One region of the Streptomyces sp. NPDC051555 genome, then DNA from elsewhere that is predicted to be linked to it. Evidence: riboswitches for the same ligand, from Rfam matches in the RefSeq annotation. Region 1 holds a riboswitch; each other region holds the start of a gene.
The links. A riboswitch is a leader RNA that binds a small molecule or an ion and turns the genes downstream of it on or off. The one in region 1 is predicted to bind cyclic di-AMP.
Positions count from the first base shown of each region.

Region 2: it holds a riboswitch for cyclic di-AMP, as region 1 does, so the genes downstream of both, ACIBEA_RS38225 (transglycosylase family protein) here and ACIBEA_RS00480 (peptidoglycan DD-metalloendopeptidase family protein) in region 1, are expected to answer to the same signal.
Region 3: it holds a riboswitch for cyclic di-AMP, as region 1 does, so the genes downstream of both, ACIBEA_RS01890 (transglycosylase SLT domain-containing protein) here and ACIBEA_RS00480 (peptidoglycan DD-metalloendopeptidase family protein) in region 1, are expected to answer to the same signal.

Region 1 covers NZ_JBITDP010000001.1:103,180-107,490, reverse strand. The annotation lists gene ACIBEA_RS00485 (SGNH/GDSL hydrolase family protein) at 1-307, opposite strand, end outside; gene ACIBEA_RS00480 (peptidoglycan DD-metalloendopeptidase family protein) at 486-1,490, opposite strand; cyclic di-AMP (ydaO/yuaA leader) riboswitch at 1,495-1,664, opposite strand; gene ACIBEA_RS00475 (tyrosine-protein phosphatase) at 1,972-2,787, shown strand; gene ACIBEA_RS00470 (aspartate aminotransferase family protein) at 2,824-4,230, opposite strand; gene hpnH (adenosyl-hopene transferase HpnH) at 4,227-4,311, opposite strand, start outside.
Region 2 covers NZ_JBITDP010000030.1:84,497-88,807, forward strand. The annotation lists gene eno (phosphopyruvate hydratase) at 1-311, opposite strand, end outside; gene ACIBEA_RS38225 (transglycosylase family protein) at 649-1,359, opposite strand; cyclic di-AMP (ydaO/yuaA leader) riboswitch at 1,362-1,534, opposite strand; gene ACIBEA_RS38230 (transglycosylase family protein) at 1,808-2,854, opposite strand; gene ACIBEA_RS38235 (cytochrome P450) at 2,991-4,311, opposite strand, start outside.
Region 3 covers NZ_JBITDP010000001.1:453,364-457,674, reverse strand. The annotation lists gene ACIBEA_RS01900 (LysR substrate-binding domain-containing protein) at 1-207, opposite strand, end outside; gene ACIBEA_RS01895 (dihydrodipicolinate synthase family protein) at 279-1,325, shown strand; cyclic di-AMP (ydaO/yuaA leader) riboswitch at 1,611-1,857, shown strand; gene ACIBEA_RS01890 (transglycosylase SLT domain-containing protein) at 1,862-2,665, shown strand; gene ACIBEA_RS01885 (hypothetical protein) at 2,659-4,311, opposite strand, start outside.

The DNA of each region.
Region 1 (4,311 bases):
CCGCCACGATCTGGTCCAGGAGCTTGCCCCGCACGGCGAGGTTGGCGTACCGGAAGTCGTGCTCGTCGCGCTGATCGGCCAGGAGCACCGCGAGCCGGTCGGCCCAGCCCACGAAGATCTCCCCCGGGCCCGGATCCCCCACGCCCTCGGTGAAGCTGTCCCCGATCGCCGCGTACGAGCCGATGCCCTGGAGCGCCGTCTTCAGTGTCGTCGCGTTCGTGTTCGTCGCGTTCGTGTTCGCCGTGTTCGTCGTCGTCTGCGTCGTCTTCGTCGTCGTCTTTGTCGTCATCGCTGTCGTCGCTGCCACGAGAAGACATCCTTCACCCCAAGGCGTGACCTACGCCACCGTAGCCACCCCTTGACGGACCGTGATCTATACCACCCGGCGGGTAAGGAATAAGTGAGGCCCCTGTCAGGTACATGAAAGAGGGGCCGGGACCCCCCTCGGGTCCCGGCCCCTCTTCGTGCCGAACGGCGCTCGCCGGTCAGACGTTCACGCCCTTCGAGCGGAGGTAGGCCAGCGGGTCGACGTCCGTGCCGTAGCCGGCGCCCGTGCGGATCTCGAAGTGCAGGTGCGGGCCGGTGACGTTGCCCGTGGAACCGGACAGGCCGATGCTCTGGCCCGCGCCGACGCTCTGGCCGACCGACACCGACAGCTGGGACATGTGGCCGTACTGCGAGTAGCGGCCGTCCGCGTGCCGGATGACGACCTCGTTGCCGTACGCGCCGCCCCAACCCGCGGAGACCACGGTGCCCGCGCCGACCGCGCGAACGGTGGTGCCGGTGCCCACGGCGAAGTCGACACCGGTGTGGTGACCGCTGGACCACATGCTGCCGCTCGCCCCGTACCGGGTGGTGATGGAGGCGGAGACCGGAGCGACGAAGCCGGAGGCCGAGGCGGCGCCCGAACCGGAGCCCTTGCCCGTACCGCTACCGGTACCCTGCGCGGGCTTGCCGCTCGTACCCTCGTCGCTCGCGCCCTCGTCCCTCGCGCCCTCGTCCGACCCCGCGTCCGATCCCGCGTCCGCCGCCGGAGCGGATTCCTCGGTCGGAGCGGATTCCTCGACAGGAGCGGATTCCTCGGCCGGGGCCTGCTGCTGCGCCCGCGCCCCCAGGGTCAGCTTCAGCCCCGGGTGGATCAGCGACGGGTCGGCACCGACGGCCTCGCGGTTGTCCGCGTACACCTGCTGCCAGCCGCCGCTCAGGTGCCGCTCCGCGGCGATCTTCGAGAGGTAGTCGCCCGGGACCACGGTGTAGACCGCGGAGGTCCCCGGCGCGGCGGCCGGCGCCTGGGCCGGGGGCGCCTGGGTCGCAACAGCGGTGGCCGCGCCGGCCGTCGTAGCGGTCGTGGCCGTCGAGCCGGTCGCGGCGTGCGCGCCCGTGGCACCCATCAGCGGCAGCGCGAGCGCCGCGCTCCCGGTGCCGGCGACGACGAGTCCGCGGGCTATCGGGCTGGACTTCGGGCGGCGGTGCTTTCCCTTTGCGGGCATGGCGAATTCCTCTCCGTCGCCTGCGAGGTGAGCTGTCGGGTTCGGACTGGAGATGTCCGGCCGTACGCGTACGGCTTCACCCCGAGCCGTCCGGAGGAAAAGATCCATTCCGGTGACGGCGGCTTACCTGGTTCCCCCGCTCCTGCCGGGCGTGTGGATCGTCGGGTGCGGTTTCGGATGGTGGCAGGATTAGGCGGTCCATCCGGGTCGACGCGAAGGTATTCCGTCCGGCCCCCCGGAACAAGCCGCGAATTCCCCGCAGGAAAGGCCCGGGTGAGGGATCGACGGAATTCCGGTCACCCTCCGTCGAATCCGCCGCGACAACGGCCGCCCCCACAAGGCAATTCGACTTTCGTGATCACACACTCACGGTGACCGTATGATCCTGCTCACGGGGGCGATCCGATCTCCCCGTCCCTTGTGGCAAGTTGCGCTCAACTAGTGTAATTCGGACATGCCGCGACGATATGGAGGAGTCCTCGTGACCCAGCAGATACCCCAGGCCCCGTCCACGGAGCCGGAGCTGACCGGAGTGCGCAACTTCCGTGACGTGGGCGGGCTCCCGACCGCGGACGGACGGAGGGTCAGAGCGGGACAGGTCTTCCGAAGCGGACATCTGGCACATGCCACCGAAACCGATACGGAATTCCTCGCTTCGCTCGGGCTGCACACCATCTTCGACTTCCGCAACGCCGCGGACCACGCGCTCGAAGGCCCGGACGTCGAGCTGCCCGGGGTCCGCAACGTCAACCTCCCGCTCTCCGACCCGGCGGACGGTACGGAGTTCTGGCGGATGGTCCGCGACGGTGACCTCGACCAGCTGCGCCAGGTCCTCGGCGAGGGCAAGGCCGCGCTGCGTATGGCCAACTCCTACCGGGAGATCGTCACGACCCGCACCGCGGAGCACCGCCAGGTCGTCCAGGCGCTCGTCCAGGACCAGGTGCCGGTGCTGATGCACTGCGCGGCCGGGAAGGACCGGGCCGGCCTGTCGATCGCGGTCACCCTGCTCGCGCTCGGCGTCGAGCGCGAGGCGATCGTGGCGGACTACCTGGAGTCGAACGCCCCGCACCGGCGCTACCGGGTGCGCCGCAGCAGCGAGTCCGCCGAGGCCCGCTCGCCCGAGGTGATGGAGCTGCTCGCCCCGCTGTTCGACGCGCGCGCCGAGTACCTGCTCGCGGCCTTCGCCACCCTGGAGGAGATCTGGGGCAGCACCGACCGCTACCTCGCCGAGGGCCTCGGGCTCACGCCCGAGACCCTCGACCGACTGCGCGACCACTACCTCGAGTCACCGGCCTGACCGGCCGGGCAGGGCGGGCCGGGCGGGGCCGGGCCGTCAGCGGTTCGCGACGGCCTGCTTGACCAGGGTCCTGCCGAAGTCCCACATCAAGGAGCCCCCGCCGTGGGCGTCGTCCATGACCTCCCGGAAGGCGCCCACGAAGCGGTCCACGTCCGCCTCGTCCACGATCAGCGGCGGGATCAGCTTGATCACTTCCAGGTGATCGCCGGAGACCTGGGTCAGGATCCGGTGCTTCTGGAGCAGCGGTACGACGACCATCTGCGCGAAGAGCCCCTTGCGCGCGGCCTGGAGCATGGTCCACCGGCTGCGCAGGCCGAGCGAGGACGGGCGGCCGAACTCGATGCCGATCATCAGCCCCCGGCCGCGCACCTCGTGCAGCAGCTCGTACTCGTCCACCATCGCCGCGAGCCGCCCGCGCAGCAGGTCGCCCATGGCGCGGGCGTTCGCCACCACCGACTCGTTCTCCATGACGGAGAGCACCGCGAGCCCGGCCGCCATCGCCTGCGCGTTGGCACCGAAGCTGGCCGAGTGCACGAGCACCCGGTCCATGGACGAGTAGACCTTCTTGAAGATCCAGTCCTTGCCCAGGGTCGCCCCGACCGGCACGTAGCCGCCCGACAGCGCCTTGGCCACGCAGACCAGGTCCGGCTCCACTCCCGGCTCGTGCTGGTAGGCGTAGAACTCCCCGGTCCGGCCGAGGCCGGTCTGCACCTCGTCCGCGATGAGCAGCGCCTTGTGCCGGTGCAGCAGCTCCTGCGCGGCGCGCAGGAAGCCGGGCGGGGCCTGGAGGACCCCCTTGCCCTGGATCGGTTCGACGACGAAGGCGGCCACGTCACCGCGCGCCAGCTCGCGCTCCAGGGCCGCCAGATCCCCGAGCGCGATCTTCGTGTCGGGCAGCAGGGGGGCGAACCCGTCCCGGAAGCCCGCCTCCCCGTTCACCGACAGCGCGCCGGTGGTGAGCCCGTGGAAGGCGTGGTCGCAGTACAGGATCCTGGGTCGGCCCGTGGCGAAGCGGGCGAACTTGAGCGCGGTCTCGACGGCCTCGGTGCCGCTGTTGCCGAAGAAGACCCGCTCCAGGTGCGGGCTGTAGGACAGCAGCTTCTCCGCCAGCAGCCCGGGCAGCGGCTGGCAGTCGAAGCGGGTGAGGTCGGCGAGCTGCGCGTCGAGCACGTCGTGCAGCGCCCGCCGGACGACCGGGTGGTGGCGGCCCAGCCCCATCACGCCGAAGCCCGCCAGCATGTCGAGGTAGTCGTTGCCCTCGGCGTCCCAGAAGTGGGCGCCCTCGGCCCGCTCGTAGACCTTGTCGAATCCGATGGTGTGGAGCATCCGCGGCAGCTGGTGGTTGAGGTAGCGCGCGTGCAGTTCGTAGCGCTCGCCGCCCCGCTCGGCCAGCAGGGAGCCCAGGTCGAACTCCTTGCCCGGGCCCCCCGTGGCCGCCGTCACGGCCGCTTCTCCCGGTTGCCCCCCACCGTCTCCCGGGCCGCCCGCAGCGATTCCTTCAGCGAGCCCATGGTGGCGAGGACG
Region 2 (4,311 bases), on a different contig from region 1:
TTGTCGGTGCCGTCCAGGTCGAACATGGCCTGGTCGATCAGGCGCTGCTCGGTGGCGTCGTAGCCGACGAGCTCCGGGCCGATCTGCTCGATCACGGCGAGGACGGCCTTCTCGACGCCCTTGCCGAGGTAGCGGTTGGGGTCACCGTCACGAAGCTCGATGGCCTCGAATGCACCGGTGGAGGCGCCGGACGGAACTGCAGCACGGCCGGTGCTGCCGTCGTCGAGGCCAACCTCGACCTCGACCGTGGGATTGCCTCGGGAGTCCAGGATTTCCCGGGCTACGACGACGTCGATGGACGGCACGAGCATCTCCTTCTGGGATGTGACGCTGGGTGTGCGGTGGCGTGTCAGGCCGTGGGATGGCCTTGCCGCCTAGAGCCTAACCGGCTCCGGGCGCTCGGCCAGCCGAGCAACCGCTCCGTGGGACGAAAAAGGGTCTGAATACCCCTCTTACGGGACATACGGAAGGTCCGGCGGAATGCCGAACGGATCACCCCCGCCTGCACGAACGCCACCGCCCGGCGCGTGGGGGGAGACGCGCCGGGCGATGGCGAATTATGCGTACCGCGAAGTCCGTGCGGAAGTACCGCGCAGCGTCACAGTCAGTGGTACCGCACGGTGTTACCGCGCGGTGTCACCGCAGGATTCAGCTGAGCTTCAGCTTCTGACCCGGGAAGATCAGGTCGGCGTCCGGGACGGTGTCCTTGTTCAGCTCGTGCAGCTTCTGCCAGCCGCCCTTGACGCCGTTCGCCTGGGCGATGGTGCCGAGGGTGTCGCCGGACTTGATCTCGTAGGAGCCGGTGCCCGTCTTGGGGGCCTCGGTCGACGGAGCGGCCTTGGTGGGGGCCGGGGTCTCGGCGCGCTCGGAGCGGGTGACCGGGGCCTCGGGGCGCTTGGTCTCCTGCTTCGGCTCGGCCTTCTTCTCGACCTTCTTCTCCGGCTTGGTCTGCTTGGGGGTCTCGGTCGAGCCGCCGCCGTTGTAGGCGGAGTTCGACAGGCCCACGCCACAGGACGGCCACGCGCCCTTGCCCTGGCCCTTGAGGACCTTCTCGGCGATGGCTATCTGCTGCGCCTTGGTGGCCTGGTTCGCCTGCGAGGCGTACGCCTTGCCGCCGTACGCGGCCCACGTGGAGGACGAGAACTGCACGCCGCCGTAGTAGCCGTTGCCGGTGTTGATGGACCAGTTGCCGCCGGACTCGCACGCGGCGACGGCGTCCCACTGGGAGGCGGTCGCGGCGCTCGCGGCGCCGGCGGTCATCAGCGGAGCCGCCACGGCGACACCGGCGACACCGACGAGGGTGACGACACGGGTGGCCTTGGAGGCGCGACGGTGCTTGCCCTTGCCGGAAAGCAGCATGGTTTTCTCCTCACCGACGCCTGCGAAGTGAGCTGTCGGGTTCGGGCGGATGAGTTGCCCGGTCGCGCACCGAGGTGCGCGGCTTAACCCCAAGCCGGTTCCGTGACCATCTCTCAATGGCCGGTTCCGGCACTTACCTTGGTTCCCCCGCTCCTGCCTTCGGCGCTTGCGCGACGTGTTCCCTCCGTCCGCCGGCAGGATTCGGCGATGCGGTCGAAGGAGCCCGCGGTGGCGAGCGATTCAGAAGGTAGACAGGTCTCTCCCCGATGTTCAACGAGCGACATCGGGGAGAAACAGCCCCTACTTGCGCTCTCGGGACGGGTGTTTGCCCAGGTGGGAGCGGGGTTTGGGGCAGTCACCGAGCAGGACACGCCAGTTGAACGGAAGAGATGCATGTCTCATTTGCACGAAAGGGACATACCTGGCGATCTTCGTGCCCGAAGTGCCCCTATTTCTGGCTTAGATCGAGATTCTGCCCGGGAGTGATCAGGTCGGCGTCATGCCCGATGACCTGCTGATTGGCCGTGTAAAGGGCATTCCAGCCACCCTCGACCCCCTCGGCCTTCGCAATGTCCGTCAGATTGTCGCCGGCCTTCACCGTGTACGACGGCGCGGACGCGGCGTCAGACCCGACCGGCGCCTCTGCGGCGGGCGTTCCGCGGTGCTTTCCACCGGCTCCGGCCGTTTCGCCCTGCGGAACGGCGGCCGAGCCGGCCGGGGTCGTCGGGGTCGTGGAGGGCGTCGGGGCCGTGGGCACCGCGGTGTTGGACGGGGACGTCGTCGGACCGGTGGGGGCCGTCGAACCGCCGGGCACGGACGGGGCGGGCGCGCCCGTGGACCCTGTCGCACCCGTCGGGGCGCCCGGGCCGCCGGAAACCGGAGCCGGGTCCGGCATGACGGGCAGCACGGACGTCAGCGGGGACTGCGGCATCGCCGCGAAGTCGCCGGGCCCACCGGGCGCGGCGGTGGCTCCGGGGATGTGCCCGGTCGAGGTCGGCGTGGCCGCCGGGGCCGGCGCGCCGGCGAGCGAGCCGGGCGCGGATCCCTCGGGTCGCACGGGGCTCGGAGCGACGGAACCGGAACGTCCGGGAACACCCGGGTCGACCGTGGCCGCGGGGCCGCCGCGGGTGAGCCCGGAGGACTCCCCGCACAGCGGCCAGGCCGTCGGCCCCTGCGCGGCGAGCACCCGCTCGGCGATGGTGATCTGCTGCGAGCGGCTGGCCAGGTCGGGGCGCGCCGCGAACTCCAGCCCGCCCGCGTTCTTCCACTGGTCCAGGGTGAGCTGGAGTCCGCCGTAGGACCCGCTGCCGAAGTCGGCGCTCCAGGTCCCACCGCTCTCGCACTCGGCCACCGAGTCCCAGGTGGTGGTCTCGGCCGCGCTCGCGCCGGAGGCGGCGAACAGCGGTAGGGCGAGTGCGGAGCCTGCGACTCCGGCGGTGACGACGAGTGCGGGGACCTGACGGGGGCGTCTGTGGCGGCCGTTCCCGGAACGCATGAGGGTGGACCTTTCGCGTGGCGGCGGGGGCGACGCGAACCTAGCCCGGTTCGAACGCTTGTCACAAGTCGATGATGCGCAGATCACGTCAAGGTCACAGAGTTGACGATGGGTCAGCTGGGGCGCCCGGGACGGGTCATTCCGCTTCCGGAACGTTTGGGGTTGTGAACCTGACGGGAAGCGTGCGCAGGCCACGCATGATCAGTCCGCCGCGCCAGCGCAGCTCCTCGGGGGGAACGGCGAGTTCCAGATCCGGCAGACGCGTCAGCAAAGTCGCGAGGGCCGTCTGACCCTCCAACCGGGCCAGCGGAGCGCCGATGCAGTAATGGATGCCGTGTCCGTATCCGAGGTGCTGGTTGTCGCTCCGCGAGAGGTCCAGGACGTCCGGATCGTCGAACCGCGCGGGGTCGCGGTCGGCCGCCGCGAGTACGACGAGCACCGGATCGCCCGCCGGGATGTCCTGCCCGCCCAGGGTCAGCGGAACGGTCGCGTAGCGCCACGTCGCCAACTCCACGGGACCGTCGTAGCGGAGCAGCTCCTCGATCCCGGTCTCCAGCAGGGCGCGGTCACCGGCGGCGAGGGATTCCTGGAGGAGCGCGCGCTGATCGGGGTTGCGGAACAGCGCGTAGGTGCCGTTGCCGATCAGATTGATGGTGGTCTCGAACCCCGCGAAGAGGAGCACGAAGCACATGGCGGTGGCCTCGGCCTCCGTCAGGTGGTCCCCGTGGTCGCTCGCCCGGATCAGGTCCGAGATGAGGTCGTCGCCCAGATCGTCGCGCTTGCGGTGGATCAGCTCCCCGAGGTAGGCGCGGATCTTCTTCACGGAACGGGCGACCCCGCCGCGCGGCCCGCCGCCGTGCCGGATCATCATCCCGGCCCAGTCGCGGAAGTCGTCCTGGTCCTCGCGCGGTACGCCGAGCAGCTCGCAGATGGCGTAGATGGGGAGCGGGAAGGCGAACTCGTGGATGAGGTCGGCCTCCCCCTTCTGCGCGAAGGCGTCGATCAGGTGGTCGGTCAACTCCTGGACCCTGGGGGCGAACTCGGCGACCCTGCGCGGGGTGAACGCCTTCGACACCAGGCGGCGCAGCCGGGTGTGGTCCGGCGGATCGATGTTCAGCAGGTGGGTCATCAGGCCCGCGCTGCGCTCTCCCGGAATGCCCGTCTTGCCGGGTTCGGCGTGGTGCACCGGGTTCTTGCTCAGCCGCTGGTCGGCGAGGGCCTGGCGGGCGTCCGCGTACCGGGTGACCAACCAGGCCTCGACCCCGCTGGGGAGCGTGGTGCGGTGCACGGGCGCGTGCTCGCGCAGCCAGGCGTAGGCCGGGTAGGGGTCGGTCGCGAACTCCCAGGTGAAGAGTTCGGGACCGCCGACGGGGGCACCGCCGGGCTCACCGGCGGGCTCACCGGCGGGCTCACCGCCGGGACCACCGACGGGGCAGCCGCCCGCGGGGGCGGCGGAG
Region 3 (4,311 bases), 350 kb from region 1:
CGCGTGCCCGACCAGGTGCTGGCCGGCGGGGGTGAGTCGGACCCGGCGGCCGGTGCGCTCCAGGAGCGGCAGGCCCGCCTCGCGTTCGAGGACGGAGAGCTGTTGGGAGACGGCGGAGGGGCTGAAGGCCAGCGCCTCGGCGACGGCGGCGATGGTGCCGCGGCGGGCGAGTTCGCGCAGCAGGCGCAGGCGGCGTACATCGAGCATCGGCTCAGCTTACGGGTCAGGACGGAAATGCGAACTGGACCCGGGGCTCGGAAGGGGGCCACCCTCGACCCATGGCGCAGAACACCACACAGGACATGTCCCGGAGCGACACCTCCACGCTCCCCGCCCTCCCCGCTCCTCCCCCGCCCCCCATCTCTCCCCCGCTCCCCGGCCTCCACGGGCTGGAGGGGCTGCACGTCCCGCTCATCACCCCCTTCGACGCGTCCGGCGCGGTCGCCCTGGACGCCCTGGAGTCGCTCGCCCACGAGGTGCTCGCGGCGGACGCCACCGGCATCGCCGCCCTCGGCACGACCGGCGAGACCGCCTCCCTCGACGCGGCGGAACGGGACGCGGTGACCGAGGTGTGCGCACGGGTCTGCCGCGAGCGCGGGGCGTTCCTGAGCGTCGGCGCGGGGGGCAGCAGCACGCGGGCGAGCGAGGTCGCCCTGGCGGGGCTGCGGCGGTGGCCCGAGGTGCGGGCCGCGCTGGTGACCGTGCCGTCCTTCGTGCGGCCCTCGGCGGCGGGGGTGCTGGCGCACTTCGAGCGGCTCGCGGAGGTCGCTCCCGTACCGCTGGTCGTCTACCACATCCCCTACCGGACCGGTCAGCCGCTGGACGCCGGGGCGCTGCGGGCCCTCGGGGCGCTGCCCGGGGTCGCGGGGGTCAAGTACGCGGCGGGCGGCATCGACCAGGACACGGTGGAGCTGCTGGGCGATCTGCCGGACGGGTTCACGGTCCTGGCGGGCGACGACGCCTTCGCCTCGCCCCTGCTCGCCCTCGGGGCGGGCGGCGCGATCCTGGCCTCGGCGCATCTGGCCACGGAGCGGTTCGCCGCGCTCGTGCGGGCCTGGCGGACGGGCGACGTGTCCGGCGCACGGGCGCTGGGGCACGCGCTGGCCCGGCTGTCGGCGGCCGTGTTCGCCGAGCCGAATCCGGTGGTGCTGAAGGGGGTGCTGCACGCGCAGGGGCGCATTCCGACCCCCGACGTGCGGCTGCCGCTGCTGCCCGCCGGCGCCGCCTCGGTACGGGAGACGCTGCGCAGGCTGGAGGAGCTGGCGGAAGTGGAGGAACTGACGGAGGTGGAGGAAGTGGAGGAGCTGGCGGACCGCACCGCGTAGGCGGGCGCGCGGCCCCGCAAGAAATCCCCAAGAAGCACTAATGGGCGATTTGCCCTTGAATGCCGTACGGGCCGCTCGCCGGTGACGTCAGTCACGCGGGAGCGGCCTTCACGGCCGCCCCCGCGGGGGTAGCGGAAGGATGGATTCCGGGCGCCGCAATGAAATACGGCAATTCCCGACCCGGCCGGGTGAGATCAATTTCCCGGCCGCTTCCGATATACCGATCACTGCGCGGAATTCAAGCCCTTGTTCCACTCCTCTTCTCTCCTCTACGGTCACCGCAATCCGGGTGGAACGCCGAATCCTGCCGCTACCCGCGAACCCATCCCACTCACGTACGGCAGGAGCGGGGGAACCAGGTAGGCCGCTGGTCCGGACACATGGTCCGGCCCGGCTCGGGGTGAAGTCGCACCGCTGACACGCACGTCCTCGTCATGCCTCGGGCATGTCCGCGGGCGAGCCGCGTCACGGTGCGGCCGGACAGCTCCCGTCCGAACCCGACAGCTCACCTCGCAGGCGACGGAGAGGAATTCGCCATGTCCGCATCGGGCAAGCACCGCCGTCCCAAGACCAGCCCCCTCGCCCGCCTCCTCGCCGTCGCGGGTACCGGCGGCATGGCACTCGCCCTCCCCCTGATCAGCGCCTCCGGCGCCGATGCCGCACAGCCGGCCGCCGCCACGGCCGCGGCCCCCGCCGTCGCGGCATCCGTGGCCGCCACCGCTCCCGCGCTCTCCGTGCGGGCCGCGGCGTCCACCACCTATTCCGTGGTCGCGGGCGACACCCTTTCCACGATCGCCCAATCGCATTCCGTGAGCGGCGGCTGGAAGAAGCTCTACGCGGACAACCGGGCGGCGATCGGCAACGACCCGTCGGTGATCCGGCCGGGGACCGAGCTGACGATCGGCGGCGCGGCGAAGGCGGGTTCGGCGGCGGCGGCCGTGGCGGCCGTGGCGGCCGGGCGCGATGCGGGGGCCGCCCCCGCGCGGGCCGACCGTTCCGTGCGGGCCACGACCCTGTACGCCAACAACCTCGACGGCTGGATCCGGCAGTCGCTGGACGTCATGGCCCAGCACGGAATTCCGGGCACCTACGACGGAATTCGCCGCAACGTCCTGCGCGAGTCCTCGGGCAATCCCCTCGCCATCAACAACTGGGACTCCAACGCCGCGGCGGGCATCCCCTCGAAGGGCCTCCTCCAGGTCATCGACCCCACCTTCCGGGCGTACCACGTGCCCGGCACCGCGACCGACTCCTACGACCCGGTAGCGAACATCACCGCCGCCTGCAACTACGCCGCCGACCGCTACGGCTCGATCGACAACGTGAACGGCGCCTACTGAGCGGACCAGGACGCGGCCACCAACGACCGCCGCGCGGCGTGCAGATGGGTGGCCGCGGCCAGCCAGGCCCACGCGTAGCGGTCGGCGGCGGGATCGACGAGACGACCGAAGACGTCCCGGGGCCGCCGGTCGGCCTCGGCGGCCAGCGCGGCGGCCAACTCCGCGGCCCCCGCGAAGCCGGCCCGACGCAGCGGCCCCCGGCCGCCGTTCGGCGCGAACTCGCCGCGGGCCGCCTCCGCCACCGCCCGACGGCCCCCCGCGACCCCGGATTCCAACAGCCGCCGCACCCGCCACAGCGGTGACCCGCCCAGCGCGTCCGGTACCGGCTCCCGGTCCCGTACGTCGGCCGCCTCGGGTGCGTCGGCCCCGGCCGGGAGGTGGGACCCCTGGAGCAGGTCGTAGCCGAGGTCGGCCCGGCCCAGCCACTGCGGCGGCAGCCGCAGGGTGTACGCCGACCCCGGCACCGGCCCGACGGCCAGCGGGCGCAGGGTCGCGCTCCGGTCCGGGTCGGGGCGGCCGAGCACGCGCAGCGCCAGCCCGGGGCGGTCGGCCAGGCGGCGGAGGTTCGCGGTGTGCGCCAGGTCCGGATGCGGGTGGGCGGGGACCAGGGCGATCAGCGGCGCGTCGGGACGTACCGCGCCGTCCGACGACAGCTCGCGGACCAGCAACCGGTCGCCGGCCGCGGCCACCACCAGCACGTCGCACCCGAGCAGGCCCGGGTCGGCGGCCGGGTCGGCCAGGGCCCGCGCCACGGCTTCGGCCGCCGGGCGGGCGAAGAGCGCGGCGGCCGGTCCCTCGCTCCAGTCGATCCCGCGCAGCGGCGTCGCCCGTACGCCCCGGCCCGACCCGAGGCGGCCGTCGGCGGACACGGTCGCCCCGACCACGTGCAGTGCGCCCCGGGCCAGGCCGGCGTGGTCGAGGACGGCGCCGCCGAGGGACACGGAGGCGCTCGCGGCGCCCCGGGCCCGGCCGATCCCGCCGGGGCGGACGTCGGCGAGGGTGAACCGGTCGCCATCGGCGTCGACGAGGTGCGTGACCACTCCCGCGTGTCCGGTGGCCGAGAGCACCGGCTCCCGGCAGAGGCCGTACACGCGCAGGCTGCCGCCGGACCGGTAGGCGCGCCGGGAGCCGCCGGCGGACGGGAGCGCGGCGGTGTGCAACAGCTCGCGGAAGGCCTCCGTCAGCTCGGTCAGCCGCTGGGCGGCGCTGCGGTCGCGGGCGGCGCGCAGCCCGCGGACCACCCGGAGGGCGGCCGCCTCGGCGTGCGGCAGGCCCGCCAGGCGCGCGGTGTGCGCGGCCCGCAGCAGCTCGGCCTGTACGACGGCGCCGCCCGCGGGCACTCCCGCCGCCAGCGCGGCGGCGGCCGCCTCCCACAGGGCCGCGGCGGCGGCCACCTGCTCCGGGGACGGGGAGGGGGACAGGGACGGTGGCGCGCCGTCGGTCGCGGTCCCGCTCCCCGGTTCCGGCTCGGCGGGGGCGGTGGTCGCCCGGCCGCGGGCGGGCTCCGGCTCGGGCTCCGGGTCGATCACCAGGTCGGCCGTAGGGTCGGTCCCCGGTGGCTCCGCGATCGGGGACACCGCGAGGACGGCGGTGCGGTGGAGGCAGCGGGGGCTCAGGAGGCAGCTGCATACGGCCTGGTCGGGGGT